DNA from 2 places in the Colwellia sp. MB3u-55 genome. Region 1 is predicted to be linked to the other one. Evidence: predicted binding sites of a transcription regulator. Region 1 holds the regulator's gene; the other holds the start of a gene.
The links. The regulator FNR, encoded in region 1, switches genes on or off when oxygen is low (the NO sensors DNR and NnrR bind a similar motif). The targets are predictions, from matches to a motif close to TTGATCTAGATCAA.
Positions count from the first base shown of each region.

Region 2: the regulator FNR is predicted to act here: its motif matches at 1,783-1,796, upstream of hemN (oxygen-independent coproporphyrinogen III oxidase).

Region 1 is NZ_JACGUS010000072.1:39,061-43,399, reverse strand. It holds gene H4J66_RS03510 (heavy metal translocating P-type ATPase) at 1-1,282, shown strand, start outside; gene ccoS (cbb3-type cytochrome oxidase assembly protein CcoS) at 1,312-1,524, shown strand; gene H4J66_RS03500 (sulfite exporter TauE/SafE family protein) at 1,530-2,207, shown strand; gene fnr (fumarate/nitrate reduction transcriptional regulator Fnr) at 2,246-2,965, shown strand; gene uspE (universal stress protein UspE) at 3,115-4,041, shown strand; gene ttcA (tRNA 2-thiocytidine(32) synthetase TtcA) at 4,153-4,339, shown strand, end outside.
Region 2 is NZ_JACGUS010000114.1:170,538-174,876, forward strand. It holds gene yihI (Der GTPase-activating protein YihI) at 667-1,254, shown strand; gene H4J66_RS10785 (DUF2489 domain-containing protein) at 1,264-1,755, shown strand; gene hemN (oxygen-independent coproporphyrinogen III oxidase) at 1,909-3,279, shown strand; gene H4J66_RS10795 (DUF1285 domain-containing protein) at 3,329-3,886, opposite strand; tRNA gene H4J66_RS10800 (tRNA-His) at 4,121-4,196, shown strand.

The sequences.
Region 1 (4,339 bases):
AGGCGATACGGTCTTTGCTGGCACCATAAACGGTGACGGTAATATCAACGTTGAAGTTAAACAAGCCAGTGAACATTCTTTTTTAAGCCAACTGATCAGATTAAGTGAATCATCTCAAGCGCATAAACCCAAATTAGCAAAATTATCAGATAAAATCGCTCAATATTTTGTTGCAGTTATTTTGCTAACCGCTGTAGGTACTGCATTTTATTGGCAACAACATTTACCTGAAGAAGCTTTTTGGATCACCTTATCGGTACTAGTAGCTACCTGCCCTTGCGCCTTGTCATTGGCAACCCCCACCGCATTAACCTGTGCGACCACACGCTTAAACCGCGAAGGCATCATGATAAAATCTGCACATGTTATGGAAACTTTACCAAAATTAACCACGATTGCCTTTGATAAAACAGGTACCTTAACTTCTGGTGATTTTTCTATTAATGAAATAAAGCGCTTTAATAATGAAAAGCTTAACTATAGCGAGCAGCAGGTTTTAGCTATAGCAGCAGCGCTTGAGTCTTATTCTGAGCATCCTTTAGCCAAACCGTTTAAAGCCTTTCGTGATTACTCCTACCACACTGAAGCCGTTGAAATTAAATCAGGTGCTGGTATTCAGGGGAAAGTGAACGGTCAATACTTTCAAATGGGTAAGCCTAATTGGTTACTTAGCGAAACAAAGATGTTGGCAGAATTTGCGACGGCTTCTTGCCTATTGATAACAGACAACCAATTAGTCGCTGCTTTTTATTTAAGCGATGAAATTCGTAATGATGCCCAAACGCTGTTAGATGACTTAAAGAAAAGTAATCTTTATACCATCATGCTATCGGGTGATAACCCTGCTGGCTGTGAAAAAGTTCAGGCATTATTACATTTAGACGAGTTACATAGTACTTTGACTGCGGCTAATAAGATGGAGATAATAAAAAATCAGCCTAAAAACTCAACCGTTGCTATGGTAGGCGATGGTGTCAATGATACCCCAGTATTTGGCGCAGCCCATGTCTCGATTGCTATGGGTAGTGGCACAGATATAGCTAAAAGCGGTGCAGATGTTATCTTACTCAATAATCGTTTAAAGTCGATAACAACATTAAGACAGGTTGCCAACAAAACTCGTCGCATTATTTGGCAAAATTATTTTTGGGCATTCGGTTATAATGCTATCGTATTGCCGCTTGCTGTTTCAGGCTACATTACCCCCTATATAGCGGTTATAGGTATGTCTGCTAGTTCGATATTGGTTATCACTAACTCATTACGTTTATTGAAAAAGTAAACGAAAACTTATAATAGAGCATAAAAACCATGAGCATTATTTATATTTTGATCCCCATAGCGATAATACTAACCTCTATCGCTATTTATTTGTTTTTCTGGGCAGTAAAGACTGAGCAGTTTGATGATTTAGAGAAACAAGGGATGAGTATCTTGTTTGATGAAGATGAAAATATTACCACAAAAAAGACCACTGAAACCCATAGCGAAAATACAGCTAAAAATGATACGGGTAGTAAATAATAACCATGTTGAGTATTGATTATTTATCAGCATTCATCATCGGCTTGTTAGGTTCGGGACATTGTATCGGTATGTGTGGTGGCATAACAACGATGTTAACATCTGCTATATCGCCGCAACAACAAGGCTGCGATAAATTTAAGCTGGTCGGTGCATATAATGTTGGCCGAATTTTTTCTTATAGCTTAATTGGAGCAATAGTTGGATTTAGTAGTTCTATTGCCATCAAAAACATTGGCGTTCCATTAGGTTTTTTTCGGTTATTTGCAGCTGTATTTTTAATTTTATTAGGCTTGTATTTAGGCCAATGGTTAATGTGGTTATCAAAAGTTGAAAAAATAGGTAAGTTCCTTTGGCGCTATCTATCTCCGTTAAGTAAAAAGTTTATTCCCATTAATAATGCTAAACAAGCGCTAGCATTAGGAGCAATTTGGGGATGGTTACCCTGTGGTTTAGTCTACTCAACATTAACTTGGTCCTTAGCCAGTGGAAGTGCTCTTAGTGGCGCTCTAATAATGACCAGTTTTGGTTTAGGTACTTTACCAGCCTTGTTAAGTCTTTCACTTGGCTCTTTTGGTATAAAGTCGTTGTTAACTAATACGAAATTCAAGAAAATAATGGCGCTAATGATAATTACATATGGTATATACAGTTTAATGTTTGCATATCAGCAATTGTTTTAATATGATCGATAAATTAGGGATAAATCATTTAGGTTAATATGTATAAAAAGCCATGTTCTACATCTCAACATATCCATTGTCAAAACTGTAGTATCAGCGAGCTGTGTTTACCTTTCTCTTTAAATGATAAAGAACTTGATACACTAGACAGTATTATTGACCGTAAACGCCCTATCCATAAAGGCGAACAAATTTTCCAAGATGGCGATAAAATGCAAGCTTTATACGCTATTCGCTCTGGAACATTCAAAACATTTACAGTAAATGAACAAGGTGAAGAACAAATTACCGGTTTTCATTTAGCGGGTGATTTATTAGGTTTTGATGCTATTGCTGAGTCAGAGCACCCTAGTTTTGCAAAAGCCTTAGAAACATCTATGGTCTGTGAGATACCTTACAATACTTTAGATTCATTATCGAATACGATGCCTAAGCTAAAAAAACAAATTCTTCGCATGATGAGTTCCGAGATCCGCGCCGATCAAGAAATGCTAACGCTACTTAACCGCAAAAATGCTGAGCAACGCTTAGCGACTTTTATTTCAACCTTAGCTAGTCGCTATCATGCACGCGGTATGTCACTGACAGATTTTCGCCTAACGATGACGCGCAGTGACATTGGTAATTATATTGGTTTAACGGTTGAAACCATCAGTAGGTTGTTAAATCGTTTCCAAAAAAATGAATTAATCACAGTAGATGGAAAGCTCATTACAATACTTGATATGGTTAAACTTAACGAGTGTGCTTCGCTGTAGTTTATCGCTTTTTTAAATAATTATAGATAAATGCTTAACATTAAAGATGTTAAGCATTTTTTTTATTGAAATATTATGATTTAAAGCAAATAATATCTATTAATTATGGTCTATTATTAATATTATTTAATAAGTAGGGAGTAAATATTATGGATAAGTATAAAAAAATATTAGCCGTTATTGATCCAACCACTGAAAATCAAAAAGCGTTGAAACGTGCGATTGAATTAGCACGACATAGTGGCGGACAGATTACTGCATTTTTAACTATTTATGATTTATCTTATGAAATGACCACCATGCTTTCTGGTGAAGAGCGAGAAGCAATGCGTCAATCGGTTATTAATGATCGTAAACTATGGTTAGACGAAAAGATTGCAGAAACTGATCACGAAGACATAACCATAGATACCTGTATTATTTGGCATAATCGTCCATTTGAAAAGATCATCAAAAAAGTACTGACTGAAAACTTCGATATTGTCATCAAAGGCACCCATCAACATGACAAGCTAAAGTCGGTGATTTTTACACCAACAGATTGGCATATCTTAAGGAAATGTCCCTGCCCAGTATTACTGGTTAAAGACCATAGTTGGCCAAGTAATGGTAATTTACTTACCGCACTCAATATTGGTAGCGATGATGATGAGCACAAAGCGCTCAATAATAAGTTAACCCAAGAATCAATAGTGTTTTCTTCACTTATTAAAGCCAATGTACACTTAGTGAATTCTTATCCGGGTACACCAGTAAATATTGCCATTGAAATTCCAGAGTTTAACGCCTCTGAATATAACGACACGATGTTTAATCATCACAAAAGTGCGATGAAAGACCATGCTAATAGCTTTAATATTCCACTCAAAAATACCCATGTTAAAGAAGGTTTACCTGAAGATGTTATTCAAAGTATTTCTAAGCACATTGATGCTGAATTAGTCGTGTTAGGCACTATAGGTCGAACAGGGATTTCAGCAGCACTTATCGGTAATACTGCAGAGCATGTCATTGACCGCCTTAACTGTGATGTTTTAGCGATAAAACCTGATGGTTACCTCTCTCCACTAGCTTAATATTGAAATATGTAAATATCCATTAAAAAGCCGAGGGTTTTCTTGGCTTTTTGCTATACTACGCGCCGTAAAATTCATACTTTTTTATTTTAAATATCTCTAGGGAACACTATGAGCGCTCAATCAGCGACACCAATAACATCTTTAACACCCAGCCAAAAAATACAGCTGAGTAAACTTGAGAAGCGCTTAAGACGACATGTTGGCCAAGCTATCGCGCAATATAATATGATAGAAGATGGCGATAAAATAATGGTGTGCGTATCAGGTGGTAAAGACAGTTACGCCCTACTGGCTA
Region 2 (4,339 bases), on a different contig from region 1:
ACAACAAACTTCTCTCATAAACTAGACAAGATAGGACATTAGTACATAAAACGAAGGATTTCGTATATAAAGCGAGCGCAACAATGTACTCCATTTGTGATTATTAATGTAAGACACTAACCATAGAGAAAACATATTCTTACCATTCAATAACTTTTAATTAAATTAATAGACTTTAAAAACAACAAGTTAATCTTTTTTATCCCATGAATTGTAAATAAATGTATATTTATAACTTGCGACATTTATAAACTAAGGTAAAGTATTGCCTAGCTACTTTGTAGCCAAATAACAATATGGATTGAATTGCACGGAAAGCCTTAACCTTCTCTTATGAGTGGTTACTTTAAAAGAATACGGATGATTAAGTTAAGATTAGGATGATTGTTAATATTTAGGTCAATAGACCGATAAGGACAACCCAATAAAGTGTCAGGATGACCGATAAAAAAGAACCGAGTATTTAACGCAACATAAAAAATAATAATACGTTAAAGCTTATAAACGGAATTGCTAATAGGTTAGGATAACCAATTAAAGTTTGATGAAAACGATGACTTGTTCATCGTTTTTTTATGCCTGAAAATTAATCATGAAAAACACTATCGCTGTTTCCCACAATATAACGTAAAATAGAACCATTGAATTTAAAAACGAAATTATTTTATGTCTCGTACCAAAAAATCTAGAAAACAAGGCAATGGTCCTATCGGCGCAGTAAAAGATGATAAGAAAAAAGCCCTAGTTCCTGTTGATAGAAAACCAAAGAAGAAAACAGGAAAGCAAGCCGGCAACCGACAAAAAGAAGCTTTTGATGCAGGTAAAGAATCTCACTTACCTACAGAAAAGAAAGATCCGCGTATTGGTAGTAAAAAACTAATAGATCTTGGCGGACCGGTAACAGCGGCAGTGCAACCTTTTAAAGCCAAAAACAAAGTAAAAGCAGATAACTCTCCAATTGCTGCTATTCGTGTTGTTGAAGCTGATACCTCATTGCAACAAGAGCTATTCGCTATTGAAGAAGATAGCCGTTTGCAAAGTATCCTTGCCCAGCAAGATGAAGATATTTCGCTAAGTAACGAAGATGTTGATTATTTCAATGAAAAAATGGAACGTCATCAACAACTACGTGAGATACTCGGCATAGAAGATGAAGATGACGACGACGAATCACCTGAAACGACAAGCACAGCAAAATCTGGTGATGATCTTTGGGATAAATTTGACAACAGTGACCTGTCAAAATTCGAATAAGGCTTTATCATGTTTTCAACCCCTTGGATTTATGTAGTAGTTGGCGGAGTAATGATTATTGCAGCGCTTGTTTTTTATGCGGTGAAATTATTAAGCCAGCTAAAGGCACAAACGGCTAAAATAAAACAGGCAGAGCAAGATAAAAAAATTGCCTTAGCAAAACACGATTCTAAGATCCTTAGTAGTGTCGTGATTATTGCCCACGCAATGAAAGAAGAGCAGTGTGATATCGCTGAGGGTTGTTGGCGATTGAGTGTATTGCTCGACTCTTTAAAGTTGAGTAGTGGTTTGTCAGCAGAGTTTCCTGCAGTCTTTGAACTTTATGATAAAATTAAACATATGCCTATTCTTGATGCAAGAAAGAAACTTGCCAAAAATGAGCGTATGAAACTTGATTTTGAACGTATGAAAGCAGAGAGCGATTTATCCGCACAGATAAAAATTGACGTTACCTCTTTGCATCAATATGCCCAAGAACGTATGAGTGCCCTAGCAAGTTAATTTTTATACCAAGTTAATAACGCTTTATTGCGCTCGATCAATATCATTAATGTTTGCATTGTTAAACTGTTACTTAGCATATACCCGTTACCATTCAACCTATATTTTGATTGATAACGCGTATATAAGTAATGGCTAACTCGGTAACCAACCATGCAAGCAAATCAATTTTTTGACCCTAAATTACTGGCTAAATATAATACCAGTGGACCTAGATATACCTCTTATCCAACGGCATTAGAATTTCATGATGAATTTTATGCACAAGATTTCGTCCAAGCAGTGAAAGATTCACCCAACCGTGAATTGTCCTTGTATGTACATATTCCCTTTTGCCATAGCCTTTGCTACTACTGTGGCTGTAATAAAGTTATTGCCCGCCACCGTAACAAGGCCGATACCTACTTAGAGTTTTTGTCGGAAGAAATTAGTGCACGAGCTGAATTATTTACTGACTATACGGTTAAACAGCTCCATTGGGGTGGTGGAACACCCAGCTTTTTAACCCATATCCAAATCACAAAATTAGTCTCTTTATTAAAAGAAAAATTCACTTTTGCTGAACATGTAGAAATGAGTATAGAAATTGATCCGCGTGAAATTGAAATGAACCTTGCTGAACACCTCTTTGATTTAGGTTTTAATCGTCTAAGTATTGGCGTACAAGACATTGACAAAACAGTACAAGAAACAATTAATCGTGTGCAATCAACCGAATTTATTAGCGACTTTATTGCCCATGCAAAGGCAGTGGGCTTCAAATCAATTAATATCGACTTGATCTATGGTTTGCCTCACCAGACGATAGAAACCTTTACAAAAACGCTTAACAAAGCTCATGAGATGGATGTCGACCGTATTTCATTGTTTAGCTATGCACATATTCCAAATCGATTTGCTGCCCAACGTAAATTACGTGACGAATGGTTACCCAGCGTGCAAGAAAAATTTGCCTTAATGAAACTTGCCATCGAAAAACTTTGTGACTTTGGCTACGATTTCATTGGTATGGATCACTTTGCTAAACCTAATGACGAACTTGCTATTGCACAAAAAGAGGGTTCCCTGCACCGTAATTTCCAAGGTTATACCACTAAGGGTGGTTGTGACTTATTAGGATTAGGTGTTTCTTCTATTAGTAATATCGGTACTTCTTTCAGCCAAAATATTAAAGAATTGCAAGCCTATTATAAAGCGATAGATACTAGAAAAAACGCGCAAGTGAAAGGGGTTATTTTATCAACAGATGACGTGATCCGTGGCGAAGTTATTCGTGAATTAATGTGTAATTTATATATTGATAAACAACAGAACAGTAAAAAGTACGACATTGATTTTGACGAATATTTTGCTGAAGATTTACCACTACTGAAAACATTTATCAGTGATGGTTTACTTGAAAATACGGCTGATTTTATTAAAGTAAATCAGAAAGCACGCTTGTTGATTCGTAATATTTGTATGAGTTTTGATGCTTATATGAAACAGCACGTTAACCAACAGCGCTTCTCGCGGGTAATTTAAGCGAAACTCTCACCTTTATAAACAATAAGTAATTATAAAGGTGAGAAATTTAATCAATTTTTCCTAAACTAAACTTGTGGTTAGCACTTGAAAAAATTAATTCAATCCCTTTTTCTGTAACCACTTCTTGTGCTAAATCGGCCCATTGGTAATAAACATTGCGGTGAACTTTTGCCAATAAATTACGACGCACTAAAACATATAATTCGCCGTTAGCATTCATCGTTAACGGATGAGTTTCATCAAGCACGAATTCGTCATCTACATTGGTACTAACCGTCATTATTAATTTGTTATCATCTTGCCAAGCCCATTGCGTTAATACAAAAGGAGCGTCTTCAACAATAATCTTAACTTTTTCAGCGGGGGTCACTAAAAAGTACTCGTCGCAATCACCTATGACTTCTCTTAATAAAACCGAAGCAAAAAGTTTAACTAACGATAACCGTTTAAATATTGTGCCACCATAAAACCAGTCACCATTACCTTTAACCTGTAAATCAATTTCGCCACAATAGGGTGGATTCCATGATTCTATCGGCGGTAATTTTTTAGTGTTACCTGGTGTTAACTTATTTAATTGTTCAGAAATTTTGTCTAGAGACATTTATACCGCCAAATTATCCGCTGGATAGTAATTTTAATACCTAAGTTAAAAATACAGTATGAGGAGACATTAGTAAAACGGCATCTAAAATTAACTTAATAATTAGCAAAAAATACAGTTAAGCAAAATGATGCGCATAAAACGCTTAAAAGCAAAAATTTTCCTTGTCAATCTGCTTAAAAATACAATATACTCTTCGCGCCTTACCACAAGGCGTTCTAAGTAAGTTCAGTGGTGGCTATAGCTCAGTTGGTAGAGCCCCGGATTGTGATTCCGGTTGTCGAGGGTTCAAGTCCCTTTAGCCACCCCATCTTATCTCCTTTAAAAACAATACCTTTAGTCCCTCTTACAAATATAAAACTGGCTTTTCATCACATCCTCCTGTGCATTTCCTGTGCTCACGGAAAGTATACTTAAGTCAATTATAGCTAATAAAAGTAAACGCTAACGCTA